Regions from separate parts of the Nakamurella alba genome, predicted to be linked through region 4. Evidence: riboswitches for the same ligand, from Rfam matches in the RefSeq annotation. Region 4 holds a riboswitch; each other region holds the start of a gene.
What was found. Region 4 has a riboswitch for S-adenosylmethionine ahead of GIS00_RS29425 (putative leader peptide). Riboswitches for the same ligand answer to the same signal wherever they lie in the genome.
Positions count from the first base shown of each region.

Region 1 (5,390 bases), on a different contig from region 4:
GGGCCGGTGATCGCGACGGTGGCCGGGTTCGACCCGACCCCGATCGCGAGGTCGGCCCGGGCGGCGGCCTCCGGGTACAGCGCCGCGATCGCCGGGAAGCTGGTGCCGACCACCAGCCCGACCCCGATCACCCAGCACAGCAACGGGATCCGCTCCCGGCGCAGGCACAGCCGTAGCAGCGGGCCGAGGCCGGTCAGCGGCCCACCCCGCCCGGCCGTTCCCGGCGGAGCACCGATCCCCACCACCGCCGAGGTCATCGCGCGCCGCCGGTGGCCGGTTCCTCGCGGTAGTGACGGAGGAACAGCTCCTCGAGCGTGGGCGGGGACGCGGTCAGCGTCCGGACCCCGGCAGCGGTGAACGCCTCGAGCACCGGCCCGAGGCGGTCGGAGTCCACCGCCAGCTCGACCCGGGAACCCTCGACCCGCAGGTCGTGCACTCCGGGCAGCGCGTCGAGACCGCCAGGGACGGCGTCCAGGTCGGCCGCCAGCGAGGTCCGGGTGAGATGACGCAGCTGGGACAGGGAACCCGTCTCGACCACCCGACCGGCCCGGACGATGCTGACCCGGTCGCACAGCGACTCCACCTCGGACAGGATGTGGCTGGACAGCAGGACGGTCGTGCCGCGCTCCCGGGCCCGCCGGATCTCGTCCTGGAACACGGCCTCCATCAACGGGTCCAGCCCGCTGGTCGGCTCGTCCAGCACGAGCAGCTCCACGTCGGCGGCCAGCGCCGCGACCAGCGCCACCTTCTGCCGGTTGCCCTTGGAGTACGTCCGGCCGCGCCGCCGGGGGTCGAGTTCGAAGCGCTCCAGCAGATCCGCCCGTCGGGCCGGTTCGACCGGGCCGCGCAACCGGCCCAGCAGGTCGATCACCTCGCCGCCGGTGAGGTTCGGCCAGAGAGTGACATCGCCGGGGACGTAGGCCAGCCGGCGGTGCAGCGCCACGGCGTCGGCGAACGGATCACCACCCAGCAGCAGGGCCGACCCGGCATCCGGCCGGAGCAGGCCGAGCAGCACCCGGATGGTGGTGGACTTCCCGGCGCCGTTGGGCCCCAGGAAGCCGTGCACCTCGCCGGTGCCCACCGTCAGGTCGAGGTCGTCCAGTGCGACCACGTGCCCGAACGTCTTCCGGACACCTTTCATCTCCAGAGCAGCGGTCCCGGTCACGGTTCCTCCTGGCGGGTGTGCAGGTGTGCGAGATAGCCGTCCAGCAATCGGCTGTCGGTGAACAGCCCATGGGTGAGCAGCTCGACCAGCGGCAGGGCCACCCGGTCCGCGGCGGCGACCTGCGCCGCCGGTGCCGGCGTGCCGGGCGGCGCCAGGTAGTCGGCCAGCAACTGGGTGCCCAGGCTCATCACCACCAGCGCGAGGGCGCGGCCGGTGTCGTCACCGGCCGACCGGACGTCACCCCGCTCGGTCGCCAGCACCAGGTAGCGCCGGGTCTGCTCCACCAGCCCGTCGAAGAAGCGGCGGGCGAACGGGCCGCCCTCGACCAGGGCCTGCCGCACGTAGCCGTGCAGCGGCTCGGCGGGCCTGGCGGACATCAGTTCCGCGAGCGTGGAGAGGTCGGCGCCCGCCACCTCGTCCACCGAGGCGGCGAAGAAGTCCGAGATGTGGGCGTCGCAGGCCGCGCGCAGGCCGTCCTTGGACCCGAAGTGGTGCAGCACCAGCGCCGGCGAGACGCCGGCGGCCGCGGCGATGGCGCGCACGGTCGTCCTGGCGAAACCGTGCGTGGCGAACAGGGTGATCGCCGCGTCCCGGATCCGGGCACGTGTGGTCAGGTCGTCGTCCTGCGCTGAACGCATGTTCAGCATGCTAAACGCGTGTTCAGCCATCGGTCAAGACACCCGGTGCCCCGGCGACACCGGTTCGCTACACTCGCGTCAGGTCATGAGTGCCAGTGACAAGCCCCGGCTCGCTGGCCGGCAACCCTCCACACGCGGTGGGGTGCCCCGGGTGATTGACCTGGCGGAGCCCGGATCCGGGTTCCGCAAGCGCGGGTCGGCCACCTGGCCGGCCCAGTTGGCCGCCCGGAGGAGCGCAGCTGTGTCCTGTCGAATGTGTTGCCGCCACTGAATTCTCCGGCGTCCGCAGTGCGGCCGACGTACCCGGGGTAGTGGTCCGAAGGCCGCATCCTGCCGCCCCGCACCGGGCGGTCCAGGAACCCAGCAGCACCCGCCGCGCCCCGGTATCCGGGACATGGCGGCCATCCGTCCTCGTTGTATCAGCGACCCGTCCCCGCCCGTCATCCCCGGCGGAGCGGGCATGGTCGCTGCCCCGCCCTCACGTCACAGGAGATGAGAGATGAGCCCCAACTGGTCCTTCGAGACCCGGCAGATCCACGCCGGCCAGACCCCGGATCCCACCACCAAGGCCCGGGCCCTGCCGATCTACCAGACCACCTCGTTCGCCTTCGACTCCAGCGAGCACGGCCGCAAGCTGTTCGCGCTGGAGGAGCTCGGCAACATCTACACCCGGATCCACAACCCCACCACCGATGTCGTCGAGCAGCGGATCGCCTCCCTGGAAGGTGGCACCGGTGCGCTGCTGGTCGCGTCCGGCCAGGCGGCCGAGACGCTGGCGATCCTCGCCATCGCCGAGGCCGGTGACCACGTGGTGTCCTCGCCGCGGCTCTACGGCGGTACCTACAACCTCTTCCACTACACGCTGCCGAAGTACGGCATCAGCGTCGACTTCGTGGAGGATCCGGACGATCTCGAGTCCTGGCAGGCCGCCGTCAGGCCGAACACCAAGCTGTTCTACGCGGAGTCGATCTCGAACCCGCAGCTGGACGTGCTGGACTTCCGCGGTGTCTCCGACGTGGCGCACCGCAACGGCGTGCCGCTGATCGTCGACAACACGGTGCCCAGCCCGTATCTCATCCGGCCGATCGAGCACGGCGCGGACATCGTGGTGCACTCGGCGACCAAGTACCTCGGCGGCCACGGCACCGCCATCGGCGGCGTGATCGTGGACGGCGGCACCTTCGACTGGAGCGCCGACCCGGAGAAGTTCGCGAACTTCAACAACCCGGATCCGAGCTACAACAACCTGGTCTGGGCCCGGGATCTCGGCCCGAACGGGCTGTTCGGCATCAACGTGTCGTTCATCTTCAAGACCCGGCTGCAGCTGCTCCGCGACATCGGGCCGGCGATCTCCCCGTTCAACGCCTTCCTGCTCGCCCAGGGCATCGAGACGCTGAGCCTGCGGGTGCAGCGGCACAACGAGAACGCGCTGGCCGTCGCCCGTTTCCTGGAGGGCCGGGACGAGGTCGAGTCGGTGTCGTACCCCCAGCTGGAGTCCAGCAAGTGGCACGCGCTGCAGCAGCAGTACGCACCGCTGGGCGGCGGCCCGATCGTCTCCTTCGAGATCAAGGGCGGTGTGGAGGCCGGGCAGACCTTCACCGACGCGCTCGAGCTGTTCACCAACCTGGCGAACATCGGCGACGTCCGGTCGCTGGTCATCCACCCGGCCTCGACCACGCACTCGCAGCTGTCCGAGGCCGAGCAGTTCACCACCGGTGTCACCCCCGGCCTGATCCGGCTGGCCGTCGGCACCGAGTCGATCGACGACATCCTGGCCGACCTCGACGCCGGGTTCCGCGCGGCGAAGGGCTGACCGATGACCGCGGTGTCGGCCGGGCCCGACGGCTCACCCGCCGTCGGGTCCGGTCGGCATGCGCGGGAGATCGGTGACCTGCCACTGGATTCCGGTCACGTGCTGCCGGCGGTCACCATGGCGTACGAGACCTGGGGCCGGTTGTCGCCGGAGCGGGACAACGTGGTGCTGGTGCTGCACGCCCTCACCGGTGACGCCCACGTGGTCGGCGACGTCGGTCCGGACCAGCCCACCCCCGGCTGGTGGGACGGGCTGATCGGGCCGGGGTCACCCATCGACGACGCCGAGTACTTCGTGATCGCCGCGAACGTGCTCGGCGGGTGCCGGGGCAGCACCGGCCCGTCGTCGACCGGCCCGGACGGCCGGCCCTGGGGGTCACGGTTCCCGGAGATCACCGTGCGGGACCAGGTGCGGGCCGAGCACCGGTTGCTGCAGCAGCTCGGGATCACCTCGCTGGCTGCGGTCCTCGGTGGCTCCATGGGCGGGATGCGCGCGCTGGAATGGGGTGTCGAGCACGCCGGTTACGTGCGCGAGGTGATCGCGGTGGCCACCACCGCGGCCGCCTCCGCGGACCAGATCGCCTGGGCCACACCGCAGCTGGCCGCGATCCGGATGGACCCGGCGTTCGCCGGCGGCGACTACCACGGCGGTCCGGCACCGGTCGCCGGGATGGCGGTGGCCCGGCAGATCGCACACACCACCTACCGCAGCGCGCAGGAGCTCGAGGACCGGTTCGGCCGGGACGAGCAGCCGGGCGGCGGCTTCGCGGTCGGCTCCTACCTCACCTACCACGGCGAGAAGCTGGGCCGCCGCTTCGATCCCGGCTCCTACCTGGTGCTCACCGAGGTGATGAACGGCCACGACCTCGGCCGTGGCCGCGGCGGCGTCGACGCCGCACTGGCCATGATCACCGCCCCGATCACCGTGGCGGTGGTGGACAGCGACCGCCTCTACACACCCGCCGAGGGCGCGCGGATCGCCACCGCGCCCACCGCGCGTCCGCTGCAGGTCATCCACTCCCGGCACGGTCACGACGGTTTCCTCATCGAGGCGGACCGGATCGGCGACATCGTGCGCACGGCGCTGGCCGCCGGGAAGAGCTCCTGACCGCACCGCGACCGGCACGGCGACGACGGGTCAGTAGTGTGCGGGGCAGGAGCCGCGGCGTCGACCGGCCGGATCCGGGACGGTGCGGAGGAGGAACGGGTGGCGGTGCGGTTCGGCTACAAGGCGTCCGCCGAGTTCTTCGGGCCACGTGAGCTGATCGAGCTCGGTGTGCTGGCCGAGCAGAGCGGGTTCGACTCCGTCTTCGTCTCCGACCACCTGCAGCCCTGGCGGCACGACGGCGGCCACGCCCCGGCCACCCTGCCCTGGTTGGGTGCCCTCGGCGAACGGACCAGCCGGATCCTGTTCGGCACCTCGGTGCTCACCCCGACCTTCCGCTACCACCCCGCGGTGATCGCGCAGGCGTTCGGCACCCTCGGTCTGCTGTACCCGGGCCGGGTCGTGCTCGGCGTGGGATCGGGGGAGGCGCTCAACGAGGTGCCGCTGCGGTCGTCCTGGCCGGACGGCCGGGAGCGGTTCGCCCGCCTCAAGGAGGCCGTCACGCTGATCCGGAAGCTGTGGGCCGGCGACCGGGTGCACTTCGACGGGACCTGGTACTCCACCGACAACGCCACTGTCTACGACCGGCCCGAGGTGCCGGTGCCGATCTGGATCGGCGCCTCCGGACCGGCCGCGACCCGGCTGGCCGGGCGGATCGCCGACGGGTTCA
Region 1 covers NZ_WLYK01000001.1:528,693-534,082, forward strand. The annotation lists gene GIS00_RS26765 (ABC transporter permease) at 1-257, opposite strand, end outside; gene GIS00_RS02240 (ABC transporter ATP-binding protein) at 254-1,141, opposite strand; gene GIS00_RS02245 (TetR/AcrR family transcriptional regulator) at 1,162-1,803, opposite strand; SAM riboswitch class IV at 1,885-2,001, shown strand; gene GIS00_RS02250 (bifunctional o-acetylhomoserine/o-acetylserine sulfhydrylase) at 2,303-3,616, shown strand; gene metX (homoserine O-acetyltransferase MetX) at 3,620-4,723, shown strand; gene fgd (glucose-6-phosphate dehydrogenase (coenzyme-F420)) at 4,823-5,390, shown strand, end outside.
Region 1: it holds a riboswitch for S-adenosylmethionine, as region 4 does, so the genes downstream of both, GIS00_RS02250 (bifunctional o-acetylhomoserine/o-acetylserine sulfhydrylase) here and GIS00_RS29425 (putative leader peptide) in region 4, are expected to answer to the same signal.

Region 2 (5,390 bases), on a different contig from region 4:
ACTCCGCGTCGACCGACGCGGTGGTCTCGTCGGCGGCGAGCACCTCCTCGGCGCTGGTCGAGGACGGCACCGCGTCGTAGGTGACGGTGCCGCCGTCGGAGGTCTCGGTGGTGATGGTGCCGGTGGTCGTCGTGGTGGTGGCGGACGTGGCTGCTGCGGTGGTGGCGGTGGTGGTGTCGGTGGCGGCGGCCGTGCAGCCGGTGATCGCCAGGGTGAGGGCGGCACCGACGGCCAGCGCCGCGCGGCGGATGCGAGGGGTTCTCATCGGGTACTCCAGGGGTTGTGGTGGTCGAGAGATGCTGTGCTGCTCGGGATGTCAGTGATGGCGGCGGGCTGAGCGGGGGCGAGCTGCGGGAGCAGCACCCGGTCGATCACCCGGCGCCAGCGGTTGGCGGGCAGTCCGGGGTGCAGCAGCGCCATACCGGTGCCGTACTTCGAGAGGCCGACCGGCCGGTGGCCGTGCGACCAGAGCAACCGGTCCAACCCGGACGGGGTGGCCCCGGACTTCGTCTCGACGACGACCAGCCGTGGCACACCGGCGCCGCGGCCGACCGAGTCGCTCCACCGCAGGTCCATGTCCAGGGTCGCCCGGGAGGCGGTGGCCGGCAGGAACACCGTGGTGCGCGTGTAGTGCGTCCGCAGCGTGGGGTGCAGCAGCCGGTCCGGCAGTGCGCCGATGCCGGCGGCCTCGAGAGCGGTGTCCACGTAGGCGATCCCGTCGTCGTCCAGCAGCAGGTCTGCCTCCGGGATCGGCCGCTCGGTGCGCTCCTTGACGGTGCTGCCGCGCGCGCCGCGGGTCTTCACCTCCAGGAAGGTCGCTCCCTGGCCGTAGCGCCGGGCCCGCACCTTGTAGCGACGGCGCCGCCGGTGGGCGGCGAGGTGGTAGCTGTGCAGCTCGGCGTTGTCGTAGTAGGTCGAGGCGTAGTCGATCGCCCGGCGCCCGTCCACCTCCAGCACCCGCGTGGTCCCGTCGAGATCCGCGAGAACCACCGCCAGTCGGTCGATGTCGACCAGGTACTTGCGGTCGACCCGGGTCTGCAGCGCGGCCCGCTCGATCAGCTCGTCGAGCTGGATCGTCCCGAGACCGAGCAGTGGCGCGAGCACCTCGGGTTCGGTGTCGATCGTCGCCGCCGTCACGAGGCCACCTCGAGCCGGGGGCGCGCCGCGGCCGCCGGGACACCGGCGGTCGTGCGGTACCGGACGTCGACCGTGGTGGTGTCGTTGACCAGGTCCAGCCGCTGCACCGTCACGCCCTTGACCTCCGCGCCCAGCAGATGCCCGAGATGTGCTGCCAGTTCGGTCTCGTCGGCGATGGCCCGGTCCAGCACGATGACCTGCTGCCGGTAGCGGCGGAGCAGTCGCGGGTGGTCGGCGGCCGCCATCACCGCCACCACGAGGATGATGAGCGCCGCGGGCACCCAGGTGCTGCCGACCGCACCGAAGCCGGCGAGCAATCCGACCGCGAGAGCGGCGAAGTAGTAGGCGACCTCGTGCTGCGCGATCTCCGAGGAGCGCAGCCGGATGATCGACAGCACCCCGAACAGTCCGAGACCGAGACCGGCACCGACCGTGCTGACCGCGAGCACCTGGGTCACCGCCAGCACGCCGATGTTGACGCACAGGTAGGAGACGACGAGGTCGCGCCGGTGGTGCCGGCGGAAGTAGACCGCCACGAGCGCGACGACGGCGACGAGGTCGAGAGCGAGAAAGACGGCGGTGGTCACGGTGTTCTCCCGGGGGTCGGTGGTTGTTCACCGCCCATTCATCCGGGCCGGGCTTTGAGCTTCCTGTGCGCCGGCCATGACCCCGGACAGCATCTGCTCAGGTCCCCGACAGCCGTCGCAGTGCGGCCGCCGCTACCCGGCACGACCATCGGTCGCCGCCGGCTCGGGGCCGCGGATCCGGCCGCGGCGTCGTCGAGGTTCCCTATCAGCCGGCGACGGCGTGCCGACCCACCGGGGCCGGGGCCTTCCGCTCGGCGTGCCGCGCGTCGACCCGACGCCGCCAGCGCTGCAGGGGCTTCTCGATGAGGAACCAGGACGCGGTGGCGGCGGCGAGCGTGTAGAGGATCGTCAGCCAGGGCCACCACGGGTGGCGGGGGCCGTACTCGTGCAGCACCCAGCGCATGATCGGGTAGTTCCAGAGGTAGGCCGCGTACGAGATGGTGCCCAGCCAGAGCATCGGCGCGAACACCCGCGGCAGGGTGCGCCAGTGCTCCACGTGCAGCACCAGCACGATGGTGCAGACCGCGATCAGCGGACCGCCCAGCACGTACATCACCGGGTACTGCTTGACCTCGGGCAGCAGGCACAGCGCGAACAGGATGCCGATCGCCAGGGTGGACAGCGCCGCCCGCGCGACGCCGGCCGGCGGCAGGATCCGCTGCAGCCGGGCCTTGCCGAGGCGGGCGACCGAGCCGAGCACGATGGCCGGGGAGAAGGAGAACGGCATCGTGTAGATGGCCGCGACGTTGTCCGAGCGCCACCACAGCTGCCAGATCAGGCCGGCGAACACCACGACGATCGCGATGACAGCGGCGATGCGGACCTTGCGGTAGCGGAATCCCAGACCCAGCAGCAGCGGCCAGAGCAGGTAGAACTGCTCCTCGGTGGCCAGTGTCCAGAGGTGGCCGAGCGCCGCACCCTTGGTCAGGTACGGCATGTTCGCGGTGTAGGTGACGCCGGTGATGACGCCCCAGACCGTCTGGTCCGTCGTCTCGCCGAGCCAGTTCCACGTCATGTTGACCAGCACGTAGACGGCGAGCAGCACGTACAGCGCGGGCAGCAGCCGGACGGCGCGGTGGAAGTAGAAGCGGCCCCAGCGGACCCGGCCGAAGTGCTGCAGGTCCTTCACCAGCAGGCCGGTGATCAGGTAGCCCGACAGCGCGAAGAAGATGACCACGCCGACGATGCCGGCCCCGCCGAAGGTGCCCGGCCAGGAATGCCGGATCAGTACCAGGAAGATGGCGAGCCCACGGAGCAGATCGAGACCCTGGATCCGGCCCAACTCGTACGCCCCCTCGGCAGCGGCCCCACCGATCGCGGAACCCGGGTGGGAGACGGTGTGATCCGGGACTGACCGACGGATCGCGCGACGCGTCCGGAAACCCGGAGCGTGTGGTGGTGGCCAGGGCCGGGATCGAACCGGCGACCTTTCACTTTTCAGGCGAACGCTCGTACCAACTGAGCTACCTGGCCTCACACATGAGGCCGGGTCCGATTTTTCGAACCCGGCCCCTGGTGGCGACCCCGACGGGACTTGAACCCGCGACCTCCGCCGTGACAGGGCGGCGCGCTAACCAACTGCGCCACGGGGCCTCGTGGCTGAACAGGTCACGAAGACCTGCCCGTACCCCCAACGGGATTCGAACCCGTGCTACCGCCGTGAAAGGGCGGGGTCCTAGGCCGCTAGACGATGGGGGCTGAACCTCGCGGCTCAGCTCCAACGGCTATCCGTTGGGAGCCCGGAAAGCATACGACACGGGTTCGGGACTAACAAAACAGCACGTCAGAGGCGATTCGGGCGCCGATCGTCGCGCCAGGCGCGGTTCGCCGGCGGGTCGTGTCACACCGGGGTTCCCAGCGCCGCCGGTCGTTGCTACAGTCGGCGGCGAAGGTCATGAGTGCCAGCAGACAGCCCCGGCTTGCTGGCCGGCAACCCTCCTACCGCGGTGGGGTGCCCCGGGTGAAGACCTGGTCCGGCACATGTCGTGCCCGGACAAGCGCGGGCCTCCGATCGCATCCGGTGGTCCCTGACCCCGGAGGTGTCCGATGCCCACCGAAACCGCCCTGCTCGACCGTCCCGACGCGACGTCCGCGCTGCGCACCCACCGGCTGATCGACCCGCTGGCCGTCGTCCCGATCGCCCGGCTGCCCCGGGTGGGCCACCCGCACGCCCCCGGTCTGGAGATCGCCGGCGCCGGCGCGACCGTCCCGCTGACCGGCGGTGGCCGGATCGAGTACGCCAACCTGGACCACGGCGCCTCCGCCCCGGCGTTGCGCGAGGTCAGCGACACCGTCGAGCGACTGCTGCAGACCTACGCGAGCGTGCACCGCGGAGCCGGCTGGCACTCGCAGATCTCCACCTCGCTCTACGAGGGCGCCCGCGGCCCGATCCGTTCCTTCGTCGGCGGCCGCGCGGACGACGCGGTGGTCTTCACCCAGCACACCACCGACGCGTTCGGCCTGCTGGCGCACTGCCTGCCGGCCCGCACCACGGTCGTCGTCTTCGAGACCGAGCACCACGCCGCGTTGCTGCCCTGGGAGCGCTCGGCCGCGCGGGTGCTGCGCCTCCCGGCGCCGGCCTCCCCCGCCGCCGCGATCGCCGCCGCCGACGAGGCCCTGCGCACCCGGCCGGCCGGTCCGGCACTGCTGGTGGTCACCGGCGCCTCGAACGTCACCGGCGAGTTGTGGCCCGTGGCCCGGCTCGCGGCCGTGGCCCGGGCCCGCGGCGCCCGGATCGCCCTGGACGCCGCGCAGCTCGCACCGCACCGCGCCTTCTCCATCGACGAGCTCGGCGTCGACTACGTGGCGATCTCCGGTCACAAGCTGTACGCCCCGTTCGGCGCCGGCGCGCTGATCGGCCGGACCGACTGGCTGCAGGCGGCGCCGCCGTACCGGCTCGGTGGTGGCGCGACCGCGACGGTCACCGACGACGAGGTCACCTTCAAGCCGGTGCCGGAGCGGCACGAGGCCGGGTCGCCGAACGTGCCGGGCGCCGTGGCGCTGGCCACCGCCTGCCACCTGATCGCCGGCGCCGACCGGGACCGGTTGGCCTGCCTGGAGGCCGGGCTGACCGAGGCACTGCAGCAGGGTCTCGCGGACATCCCCGGGGTGACCGTGCACCGACTCTTCGCCGCCGCCGACGCCCAGACCATCGGCGTCGTCACCTTCACCATCGCCGGCCAGTCCTCGGCCGAGGTGGCCGCGGCGCTGTCGGCGGAGCACGGCATCGGCGTGCGCGACGGCGCGTTCTGCGCCCAGCCGCTGGTCCGCAGACTGCTCGGTGCGGCCGGTTGCTCGTCCCCGGACGGCAGCGGCCATGCCCTGCGCGCCTCGATCGGCCTGGGTACCACCACCGAGCACGTCAACCGGCTGGTCGCCGCCGTGTCCGACATCGCCTCCCGCGGGCCGCGTCTGCGCTACACCACCGCGAGCGGCCGCCCCGCCCCCGTCGCCGACGACCGCGAGCTCCCCCGCATCGCCGCCTGGCAGTCCTGACCCCCCACCGCGCGAGGATCAACTTCCTCGACGCGTGTGAAAATGCCGGGTTTGGGACTGGTGGGGCGCGAGTCGCCACTTTCATACGTGCAGGCGGACTCTCGCCCCCGGCCGCGAGCGTCGACGCTGCCCCCCCCACCCGCGCGAGGATCAACTTCCCCGACGCGTGTG
Region 2 covers NZ_WLYK01000003.1:274,097-279,486, forward strand. The annotation lists gene GIS00_RS11500 (carbohydrate-binding domain-containing protein) at 1-265, opposite strand, end outside; gene GIS00_RS11505 (polyphosphate polymerase domain-containing protein) at 262-1,137, opposite strand; gene GIS00_RS11510 (DUF4956 domain-containing protein) at 1,134-1,724, opposite strand; gene GIS00_RS11515 (acyltransferase family protein) at 1,930-3,006, opposite strand; tRNA gene GIS00_RS11520 (tRNA-Phe) at 3,121-3,197, opposite strand; tRNA gene GIS00_RS11525 (tRNA-Asp) at 3,241-3,317, opposite strand; tRNA gene GIS00_RS11530 (tRNA-Glu) at 3,350-3,422, opposite strand; SAM riboswitch class IV at 3,615-3,730, shown strand; gene GIS00_RS11535 (aminotransferase class V-fold PLP-dependent enzyme) at 3,771-5,219, shown strand.
Region 2: it holds a riboswitch for S-adenosylmethionine, as region 4 does, so the genes downstream of both, GIS00_RS11535 (aminotransferase class V-fold PLP-dependent enzyme) here and GIS00_RS29425 (putative leader peptide) in region 4, are expected to answer to the same signal.

Region 3 (5,390 bases), on a different contig from region 4:
CGCGGCCTGGTCGCCCGGTTCCCCGACGGGATCCCGCCGGAGGTGCGCAAGCAGGCCGACTTCGAGGTCGGTGTCATCACCCAGATGCGGTTCCCCGGCTACTTCCTCGTGGTCGCCGACTTCATCAACTGGTCGAAGAACAACGGCATCCGGGTCGGCCCGGGGCGTGGGTCGGGTGCCGGGTCGATGGTGGCCTACGCCATGCGGATCACCGACCTGAACCCGCTGCAGCACGGCCTGATCTTCGAGCGGTTCCTCAACCCCGAGCGCGTCTCCATGCCCGACTTCGACGTCGACTTCGACGAGCGCCGGCGCGGCGACGTCATCCGGTACGTCACCGAGAAGTACGGCGACGACCGGGTCGCGCAGATCGTCACCTACGGCACCATCAAGGCCAAGCAGGCGGTCAAGGACTCGGCGCGCGTGCTGGGCATGCCGTTCTCCGTCGGCGACCGCATCACGAAGGTCATGCCGCCCCCGGTGATGGGCAAGGACGTGCCGCTGTCGAAGATCTTCGACCCGTCGCACAACCGGTACAACGAGGGCGGCGAGTTCCGTGCGCTGGTCGAGTCCGACGTCGAGGTGCGCCGGGTCGTCGACATGGCGAAGGGTCTGGAGGGACTGAAGCGGCAGTGGGGCGTGCACGCCGCCGGCGTGATCATGTCCTCGCACCCGCTGCTCGACCTCATCCCGATCATGAAGCGGGAGCAGGACGGCGCGATCATCACGCAGTTCGACTACCCGACCTGCGAGGGCCTCGGCCTGATCAAGATGGACTTCCTCGGGCTCCGCAACCTCACGGTGCTCGACGACGCCCTGATCAACATCAAGGCCAACCGTGGCGAGACGGTGGTCCTGGAGGATCTCGAGCTCGACGACAAGAAGACCTTCGACCTGCTGGCCAAGGGCGACACCCTGGGTGTCTTCCAGCTGGACGGCGGGCCCATGCGGGCGCTGCTGCGGTCGATGCGACCGGACAACTTCGAGGACATCTCCGCGGTCGGCGCGCTGTACCGGCCGGGCCCGATGGGCGCCAACTCGCACAACGAGTACGCCGACCGGAAGAACAAGCGCAAGCCGGTCATCCCGATCCACCCGGAGCTGGAAGAGCCGCTGGCCGAGATCCTCGGCGACACCTTCGGTCTCATCGTGTACCAGGAGCAGGTCATGGCCATCGCGCAGAAGGTCGCCGGGTACTCGCTCGGCCAGGCCGACCTGCTGCGCCGCGCCATGGGCAAGAAGAAGAAGTCCGAGCTGGACAAGCAGTTCGAGGCGTTCTCCGCCGGCATGGCCGAGCGCGGCTACTCGGGTGCCGCGGTGAAGACCCTCTGGGACATCCTGCTGCCGTTCTCCGACTACGCCTTCAACAAGGCGCACTCGGCGGCCTACGGGCTCGTCTCGTACTGGACCGCCTACCTCAAGGCCAACTACCCGTCGGAGTACATGGCCGCGCTGCTCACCAGCGTCGGCGACGACAAGGACAAGTCCGCGATCTACCTCGCCGAGTGCCGCAGCATGGGGATCACCGTGCTGCCACCGGATGTCAACGCCTCGGAGAAGAACTTCGCCCCGGTCGGCACCGACATCCGGTTCGGGCTGTCCGCCATCCGGAACGTCGGTACCGGGGTGGTGGCGTCGATCATCGCCTGCCGCAAGGACAAGGGCGCCTACACCAACTTCTCCGACTACCTCAGCAAGGTCGATGCGGTCGCCTGCAACAAGAAGGTGATCGAGTCCCTGATCAAGGCAGGGGCTTTCGACTCGCTGAACCACCCGCGCAAGGGCCTGCTGATGCGGCACGTCGAGGCCGTCGACTCGGTGCTGGCGCTCAAGCGGGCCGAGGCCGAGGGGCAGTTCGACCTGTTCGGCGAGCTGAGCACGGAGGACTCCGCCGACTCGTCGCTGCACATCGAGATCCCGGACACCGAGTGGGACACCAAGCTGCGCCTCGGATTCGAGCGGGAGATGCTCGGGCTGTACGTGTCCGGACACCCCCTGTCCGGGGTCGAGCATGTGCTGGCCTCGCAGTCGGACGCCTCGCTGCCGGACATCCTGGACGGCACCATCCCGGACCGGGCCACGGTGACCGTCGGCGGCATCCTCACCGGTCTGCAGCGGCGGCTGACCAAGAAGGGCGATCCCTGGGCGTCGGCGACGCTGGAGGACCTGGCCGGCGGGGTGGAGGTCGCCTTCTTCCCGAAGGTCTACTCCGAGTTCGCGTTGTCGCTGGCCGAGGACGCCGTGGTACTGGTCAAGGCCCGGGTGTCCCGGTCCGACGACCGGCTCAGCCTGCACGCGCAGAGTGTCACCGTGCCGGACCTGACCGTCTCGACCAACCGCGGCCCGATGCAGGTGACGATGAACGCCGCTCGGTGCACACCCCCGGTGGTCGACCGGTTGCGGGACGTCCTGCAGGCGCACCCCGGCACCACCGCGGTGCACCTGCGGCTGCTGTCCGGCGGCCGGACCACAACACTGCGGCTGGACGACGGGCTTCGCGTCACCCCGACCTCCGCGCTGATGGGTGACCTCAAGGCCCTGCTCGGAGCGGACTGCCTGGCATGAGCGCACCCGACACGACGCCGATCCTGCTGGCCCCGGAGGCCGGCCGACGCAAGCTGGACCCGGCCCGCGAGTTGCTGCACTGGCGGTCCGGCGCGACGGTGCTGGTCGCTGCCGTGCTGGCCGGCATCGTGCAGGCACTGCTGTGGGCGATGGTGGCGCCCGGCGAGCAGTTCGTCGTCTACAAGGACGGCAGCTACCTGCCGCTGCCGACCGAGTCGCCGCGCCAGTTCACCGCTGTCGCGATCATGCTGCTGCTGTCGGTGGCCGCCGGCGCGGCGCTCGCCGCGGCCGCCTGGGCCTGGCGCAGCGTCCGCGGCACCGCCATGCTGCTGACGGTCGGGTTCGCCGGCGCGGTCGGCGCGTTGACCGCCTACCTGCTCGGCCCGGTGATGACCGACGGCACCGATCCGGCGTCGATCGGGGCGTCCGCCATCGACCAGCTGGTCACCGCCGAGCCGACCGCGGGCAACGCGATGGTGATCCTGCTGGAACCGCTGATCGCGATCGCCGTCTACACGTTCCTGGTCGCCTGGCACGGTGAGAAGGACCTGGGAACCGGTCTGCCGCAACCGCTCCCGGCCGTACCGCAGGGCCCGCAGACACCCGAGATGGTGACCTTCGGGCCGCAGGGCCGCCCCTGAACAACCGGTGGGCGACCCGGGCGTGATGAGGATTACGTGGCGTCGATCCACCGGATGTCTGCGTGTGGTCTGACCTCGGTCGACGGTGTGGCACGGCTGTCGTGGAGTACGGCCGGCCGGGAGTCGGGAGCTGTTGTCCGGCTTGACCCGCTCGCGCGGGGATCCCTATCGTCGGTCGCAGGTCATGAGTGCCAGCACGAAGCCCCGGCTTGCTGGCCGGCAACCCTCCGCCACGGTGGGGTGCCCCGGGTGACGACCAGGCCGCGCGCCGTTCGGCGTGCCGCAAGCGTGGACGAGGAGTGGACATGGCCGAGCAGACCGTTGCTTTCCGTGGCTGTCGCCGTCTGCACATCGACCTGATGCGCGCCGCTTCCTCTTCCGCCTGCTGTCCCGGTCACTGATCCGGATCCCTCACGCGTCGCGCCGCTCCGCCGGTGGCCGACCCGCGGGATCCGCACAGGGAAACAGCAGCACACCGCTCGTCACGGTCCCGCCGACCGCGAGCCACCCGAGAAGAGGACCTCGTGCCGCCCAGCGCGAAAGCAGTGACCCCGCAGTACCTGTCGAAGGAGCCACCCGCCGCCGGTATCGGTGCGGATGATGCCGACCTCGCCGCGGCGGTGGCCGCTGCGTCGCGTCCGGTGGTGCGCCGCCGTCGGCCGGGGATGTGGGTGCTGACGGCGGTGGTGCTGGTCCTGACGGTGTTCTCGGTGCTCTCCGTGGCCAAGAACCCGGCGATGGAATGGTCGGTGGTGGGCGACTACTTCTTCTCCTCGTCGGTGCTGGAGGGGCTGTGGCTCTCGGTCTGGGTGACGGTGCTGGTGACGGTGTTGTCGCTGCTGCTGGGCGCGGTCCTGGCGGCGATGCGGCTGTCGCAGCAGCCGGTGCTGCGCGGGCTGGCGTGGGGCTACGTGTGGATCTTCCGATCGGTACCGCTGCTGGTGCAGCTGTTGGTGTGGTTCAACATCGGCTACCTCTACCCGAAGTTGTCGTTCGGCATCCCGTGGGGTCCGACGTTCGTGGAGGCGCCGGCGCGTGAGGTGATGACCGCGGTGCTGGCGGCGCTGCTGGGGTTGACGTTGCACGAGACCGCCTATGCCACCGAGATCATCCGGGGCGGCCTGCTGTCGGTGGATGCCGGGCAGCGCGAGGCGGCGCACGCGCTGTCGCTCTCGCCGCTGTTCACCTTCACCAGGATCGTGCTGCCGCAGGCGATGCGGGCGATCCTGCCATCAGCAGGCTCGTTGTTGGTGGGCACGCTGAAGGCGACGTCGATGTTGTCGGTGATCGCGGTGGCGGACCTGTTGTACTCGGTGCAGATCATCTACAACCGGACGTTTCAGATCATCCCGCTGCTGACGGTGGCCTGCATCTGGTACCTGATCGTCACCTCGGTGCTCTCCGTCGGCCAGTGGGGGATCGAGAAGCACTTCGCTCGTGGCACTTCCCGTACGGTCGGCCGGCGGAACCTGTGGCGGAGTCGCACCACCCGCACCTCACAGGCGGTGGAGGCATGACCGCGGAGCGTCCGGTGATCCGGATCCGGTCGTTGACGAAGTCGTTCGGTGCGTTGCGGGTGCTCAAGGGGGTGGACCTGGACGTCCGCCGCGGCGAGGTGGTGTCGTTGATCGGCGCGTCCGGGTCGGGGAAGTCGACGCTGCTGCGCTGCATCAACGGACTGGAGGACCCGGAGTCCGGCCTCATCGAGGTGGACGGCGCGTTGATGGGCCGGGAGCTGCGCGGTGGCCGGATCCACGAGATCCCGCCGCGGCGCGCCCGGGCGCAGCGGGCCGAGGTCGGGATGGTGTTCCAGAGCTTCCACCTGTTCGGGCACCGGACGGTGCTGGAGAACGTCATGCTCGCACCCCGCCATGTGCGTCGGGTGTCGCGGGACGCGGCCCGGTCCTCGGCGATGGAGCAGTTGGAGCGGGTGGGGTTGGCGGACAAGGCCGGCAGCTACCCGCGGCAGCTCTCCGGCGGCCAGCAGCAGCGGGTGGCGATCGCGCGGGCGCTCTGCATGCGTCCGACGGTGATGCTGTTCGACGAGCCCACGTCAGCACTGGACCCGGAGCTGGTCGGCGAGGTGCTGGACGTGATCAAGGGCATCGCCGCCGACGGCGCGACGATGATCATCGTGACGCACGAGCTGGCCTTCGCCCGCGACGTGTCCGATCAGGTCGTCTT
Region 3 covers NZ_WLYK01000023.1:9,008-14,397, forward strand. The annotation lists gene dnaE (DNA polymerase III subunit alpha) at 1-2,565, shown strand, start outside; gene GIS00_RS26665 (DUF2567 domain-containing protein) at 2,562-3,206, shown strand; SAM riboswitch class IV at 3,387-3,501, shown strand; gene GIS00_RS26670 (amino acid ABC transporter permease) at 3,731-4,723, shown strand; gene GIS00_RS26675 (amino acid ABC transporter ATP-binding protein) at 4,720-5,390, shown strand, end outside.
Region 3: it holds a riboswitch for S-adenosylmethionine, as region 4 does, so the genes downstream of both, GIS00_RS26670 (amino acid ABC transporter permease) here and GIS00_RS29425 (putative leader peptide) in region 4, are expected to answer to the same signal.

Region 4 (5,390 bases):
CGGGCGGCCCTGCGGGGAGCGTGGGACGTCGAAGTGTCCGTCGATGTCGAAGAAGTCGTCGTGGATCGAGAACTCACCCGCCCGGTCGTCGGCCAGGAACCGGCCGGCCGCTGCGTCGGCCACCACGGCGCCGTCCGGCCACGAGTCGAACAGGCGCTGGGTGGCGTGCAGGAACGACTCCGCCCGCGCGTAGCGGTCACCTTCCGCGAGATAGCCACCACGGCGGAAGTTCTCGCCGGTGAAGGCATCCCAGGAGGTCACCACGTTCCACGCGGCGCGACCGTCGGAGAGATGATCGAGAGTGGCGAACTGCCGTGCCACCTCGAACGGTTCGTTGAAGGTGGAGTTGATGGTGCCGGTCAGGCCGATCCGCTCGGTGACCGCGGCCAGCGCGGACAGGATGGTGAAGGTGTCCGGCCGGCCCACCACGTCCAGGTCGTAGATCTTCCCGTTCTGCTCCCGCAGCCGCAGACCCTCGGCCAGGAAGAGGAAGTCGAACTTGGCCTGTTCGGCGATCTGGGCGAACCTGACGAAGGAGTCGAACTCGATCTGGCTGCCCGACTGGGGATCGCTCCAGACCGTCGTGTTGTTGACTCCGGGGAAGTGCGCGGCCAGGTGGACCTGCTTGCGGGGGGTCATGCGAGGGCTCCGATGTCCGAAGAGACTGCTGCGTAACGGTTGGGGGCGACCGGGAGGTCGAGGCGGTCGCGGAGCGACTCGCTGAGGTACTCGGTCTCGCGCAGGCCGAGTCGGCGCAGTTCCGGTACCAGGGCGTGCACGATCACCTCGAGATCGGTCGGCAGGACGCCCGGCCACAGCCGGACGCCGTCGTAACCGGCCTGCTGCCGGTGCACCAGCAGGGCGGCGAGATCCGTTGGAGAGCCGGAGAACACGGCCGTACCGGTCGCGGCGGATGCGCCGTGCCGGTCGTCCAGCTCGGCGAGTCGGTCGGCGCCGGTGGTGTCCCGGTCGTCGAGGAACACCACCAGATCGGTGAGCCGGCGCTGCGCGGCGCCGCCGGTGGCGGCACGCAACCCGTCCAGTTCGGCGAGCGCCGTGGCGGCATCCGGGTCCGCGAGCGGATCGGTGAGAATCGCCACATCGGCCTGTGCGGCGGCGACACCGATGGCACCGTCGCCGGCTTCGCGGCCGGCAGCGACCACCACCACCGGTTGGCCCTGCGGCGGCCGCGGCGTGATGGAGGGTCCGCGCACGGAGAAGTACGGCCCGGCGAAGTCGACGTAGTGCAGCTTGTCGATGTCCACGAACCGCCCGGTCGCCACGTCCCGGATCTCGGCGTCGTCCTCCCAGCTGTCCCAGAGCCGGCGCACCACCTCGACCCAGTCGGCGGCCTCCGCCCAGGCGTCGGCGGGAGGCAGCGGCGCGCGCCGGCCGACCAGGGCGTAGTCCTGGTCGGCGATCGAGATCTGCGGCAGCACACCGGCTCTGCCGCTGGAGACGTAGTCCAGGGTGGCGATCGCCTTGGACAGGTGGAACGGCTCGGTCTGCGAGGTCACGGCGGCGGGCACGATGCCGATGCGGCCGGTGGACGGAGCGATCCGGGCCGCCAGCAGTGTGGCGTCCAGGCGCAGTCCGACCTCGGACGGCCGCTGCGGATCGCGGCCGAAACCGTCCTCCAGCGTGACGAAGTCGAGGTGCGCACGCTCCGCCGACAGCACCAGATCGGTCCAGTAGCGGGCCGAGGTCAGCTCACCGGGGCGGGCAGCGGGGGAGCGCCAGGCTCCGGGGTGGGCGCCGGCACCGGTCAGCGCGACGGACAGGAAGAACGTCATGGAGAGGCTTTCTCATCGGGGCGCTGCATCCGGGTGCGCGTGAACCCGGAAGCAGCGGAGGGAGTGGCCGGATGCGGTCAGGCCGGACAGAGTGCGCTGTGCACTCGCTGCAGGTCGATGTGCCGACGGCTCACCAGGAGCATCGGGGTCACGGAAGTCCGCACGGCGTGCTCCTCCTCGTGGTGGGCGTCGCCACCTGCTGGTTGCCCCGGCACGGTGCCGGGACCTGGTGTTCACCTGGGGCACCCCACAGCATGCGAGGGTTGCCGGTCAGCACGCCAGGGCCTGTCGCTGACACTCATCACCTGCGGGCAGGGTACACAGGTCGGCCGAGGACCGGGGCCGGGAGCCTGCTTGACCCTTGTCGGGCAGCTGGTTACCGTGAGGGAAGGTCATGAGTTCCAGCGCGAAGCTCCGGCTCGCTGGGCGGCAACCCTCCTCCGCGGTGGGGTGCTCCGGATGAGGACCTGGCCCTCCCGATCGGGACGGCAAGTGCGGAGTCACGTCGCAGCGACGGCTCCCGGGCAGGGAAGGACGACCGACGTGCACGCACCCTCGGGTAATCGTCCCTTCCTGCGTCGGCACATCGATCTGCTGCGCACCAGCAGCGATCTCTGTCGTTCCTGACCCGGTCCGGGCGGTCCGTCCCGACCTCCCGGCGTCCCCTCGTCAGCACCCGTCAGCGATCCGGCCGCAGCACGTGGCACGGATCGACCGCATTCCAGAAGGACCCGTCATGGCCACCGTCGTCGCGATCTCCGGCAGCCCGTCACCCACTTCCACCTCGCAGGCCCTGCTGCGGCACGTCGAACTCCGGCTCGAGGTCGCCGGGCACACCGTGGTCACGATCCACCCCCGGGACCTGCCCGCCGACGCCCTGCTGGCCGGCGACAGCAGCGATCCGCAGATCGCGGCCGCGGTCGCGGCCGTCGCGTCCGCCGACGGCATCGTGGTCTCCACCCCGGTGTTCAAGGCGTCCTTCTCCGGACTGCTGAAGACCTTCCTCGACCTGTTGCCGCAGTTCGCCCTGGCCGGTCGCCCGGTGCTCCCGCTGGTCACCGGTGGTTCGCCGGCGCACGTGCTGGTTCTGGACTACGCCCTGCGGCCGGTGCTGCAGTCGATGGGCGCCGCGCCCGTGGCCGCCGGTTGGTTCGTGTCGTCGGCGCAGCTGCGGCGGTACGAGGACGGCGGTCTCGTGCTGGACCCGGCCGCCGCCGGACCGGTGGCGGACGTCACCGACGGCTTCCTGGCCCTGTTGGACGGCCGTCCGGCGCCCGCGCTGCCGGCACCCCGGGTCGACCGGGCGCGGGTCTCGCCGGTTGCCGGCGCCGCCGATCTGCGGGTGCTGCTGGTCGGGCCGGACGACCCGAGGCTGGCCGGCCTGCTCGCCGACCTGAAGGTCGAGTACATCACTCGGTACGCCGCGTACACCCCGGAGACCACGCTGGTCGAGGTGCCGCCGGCCGACTTCGTCCGCCCCCGCGGCACTTTCGTGCTCCTGGCCGAGGGCGACGAGATCATCGCCGGCGGGGCGATCCGGCGGTACGACCCGCGGACCGCGGAGGTGAAGCGGGTCTGGACCTCGCTGAAGCACCGGCGGCGTGGCCTGGCCGTCCGGTTGATGGCCCAGCTGGAGAAGGCGGCGGCCGACCTGGGCTACGAGCGTGTGCATCTGACCACCGGGCCCCGCCAGCCGGAGGCGAAGGAGCTGTACCTGGCCGCGGACTACCTGCCGCGGTTCGACCTGGACGCGGAGCCGGAGTCCGTCGGTGCGCACGCGTTCGGCAAGGAGCTCGTCCCCGGCGCCGGACTGGTCGCCTGGCCGCCGGTCCCCGGCACGGATCCGCATGCCGCGCAGCCGGTGCCGGTCGGTGCGGCGCGGTGACCGTGTCGCCGGAGGCGAGTGCGTCGATCGTCTTCGTCGGTGGTGGGCCGCGCACGGTCTCGGTGCTGGAGCGGTTGGCCGCCAACCTGCCCGGGTTCCCGGGACGACCGATGATCCTGCACGTCGTCGATCCGCACCCGGCGGGCGGCGGACGGATCTGGCGGCAGCACCAGTCGCCGCTGCTCTGGATGAACTCGATCACCCGGGACGTCACGATGTTCACCGACTCCTCGGTGTCGATGCAGGGGCCGGTGGTCCCAGGGCCGTCGCTCGCCGAGTGGATACCCGGATTCGGCCGTGAGTTCGTCGGTGAGCGAACGGATCTCGGCCCGGACGACTTCGCCGGGCGGGACGTGCAGTCGCAGTACCTCGGCTGGGTGCACCGTGGCGTGATCGCCGGGCTGCCGGGCGACGTCCGGGTCGTCGAGCACCTGACCTCCGCGGTCTCGGTGACCGACCGGTCCGGTGCGCAGGAGGTGGCGCTCGCCGACGGGACCGTCCTTCGGGCCGACATCGTGGTGCTGGCACAGGGTTTCCTGGATCGTACGGCCACCCCGGCACAGGCCGACCTGCTGGCCGGCGCCGCCCGGCACGGGCTGACCTGCATCCCGCCGGGGTACACCGCCGACATCGACCTGTCGGGACTGCGGGCCGGCGAGGACGTCGTGGTCCGCGGGTTCGGCCTGGCGTTCATCGACCTCATGGTGTTGGTGTGCGAGGGGCGTGGTGGGCGGTTCGACCGCACGGAGGAGCGGTTGACGTACCTGCCCAGTGGCCGGGAACCGGTGCTGCACGTGGGATCCCGCCGCGGGGTGCCCTACCACTCCAAGCTCGGCTACCTGCGTGAGTCCGGCCCGACCCCGACCCGCTACCTCACCACGCCGGCGCTGGCCGCGCACGGCAGCCCGGTCGACTACCGGACCGTGGTGTGGCCACTGCTGGTCAAGGAGCTGGCGTACGCGCACTACCGCGAGCTGTTCGCGGCGCACCCGGAGCGGACGTCCGGCACCTGGGACGACTTCCTGCAGTTGGTCGACCGGACGCCCGACGTGCGGGATCCCGGGTTCCTCGCGACTGCAGCGGCGGTGGTGCCCGAGGAGGAGGACCGGTTCGACATCGACCGGATCGACAGGCCGCTCGGCGCGCTCGGCCGGAGCGGTCCGGTCTCGGACGGGGAGCTGCAGGACGTGCTCGTCGGGTACATCGAGGCGGACCTGGTGCGCCGCGCCGACGCGCACTTCAGCCAGGACGCGGCGGTGTTCGACGCGCTGCTCTCGGTCTACATGGTGCTCGCCGAAGCGGTGGTGTCGCAGCGGATCTCGCCGCAGGACCGGGTGCGCAACGTCGAAGGGACGTTCCACGGCCTGTTCTCGTTCCTGGCCAGCGGGCCGCCACCGCAACGACTCCGCGAGCTGCTCGCCCTGCACCGGGCCGGGATCGTGCGCTTCCTGGGGCCGGACCTGCAGGTCGAGCTGGACGAGGCGGACGAGCACAGTGCCGCTTTCGTCGCCCACTCGCCGGCCGGGGGAGCAGTGGTGCGGGCGCGGGCGTTCATCGACGCGTTCCTGCCGGCGCCGGATGTGAAGGCGGCGTCCGACCCGGTGATCCGGGGCCTGCTCGCCTCCGGCGAGCTGGCCGCGGAGGACCTGCGGGACGAGGACGGCGTACCGCTCGGCAGCGGACAGCTGCTGGCCGACAAGCACTGTCGGGCG
Region 4 covers NZ_WLYK01000011.1:20,539-25,928, forward strand. The annotation lists gene GIS00_RS22120 (NtaA/DmoA family FMN-dependent monooxygenase) at 1-639, opposite strand, end outside; gene GIS00_RS22125 (LLM class flavin-dependent oxidoreductase) at 636-1,793, opposite strand; gene GIS00_RS29425 (putative leader peptide) at 1,871-1,936, opposite strand; SAM riboswitch class IV at 1,988-2,099, opposite strand; SAM riboswitch class IV at 2,184-2,294, shown strand; gene ssuE (NADPH-dependent FMN reductase) at 2,530-3,678, shown strand; gene GIS00_RS22135 (FAD/NAD(P)-binding protein) at 3,675-5,390, shown strand, end outside.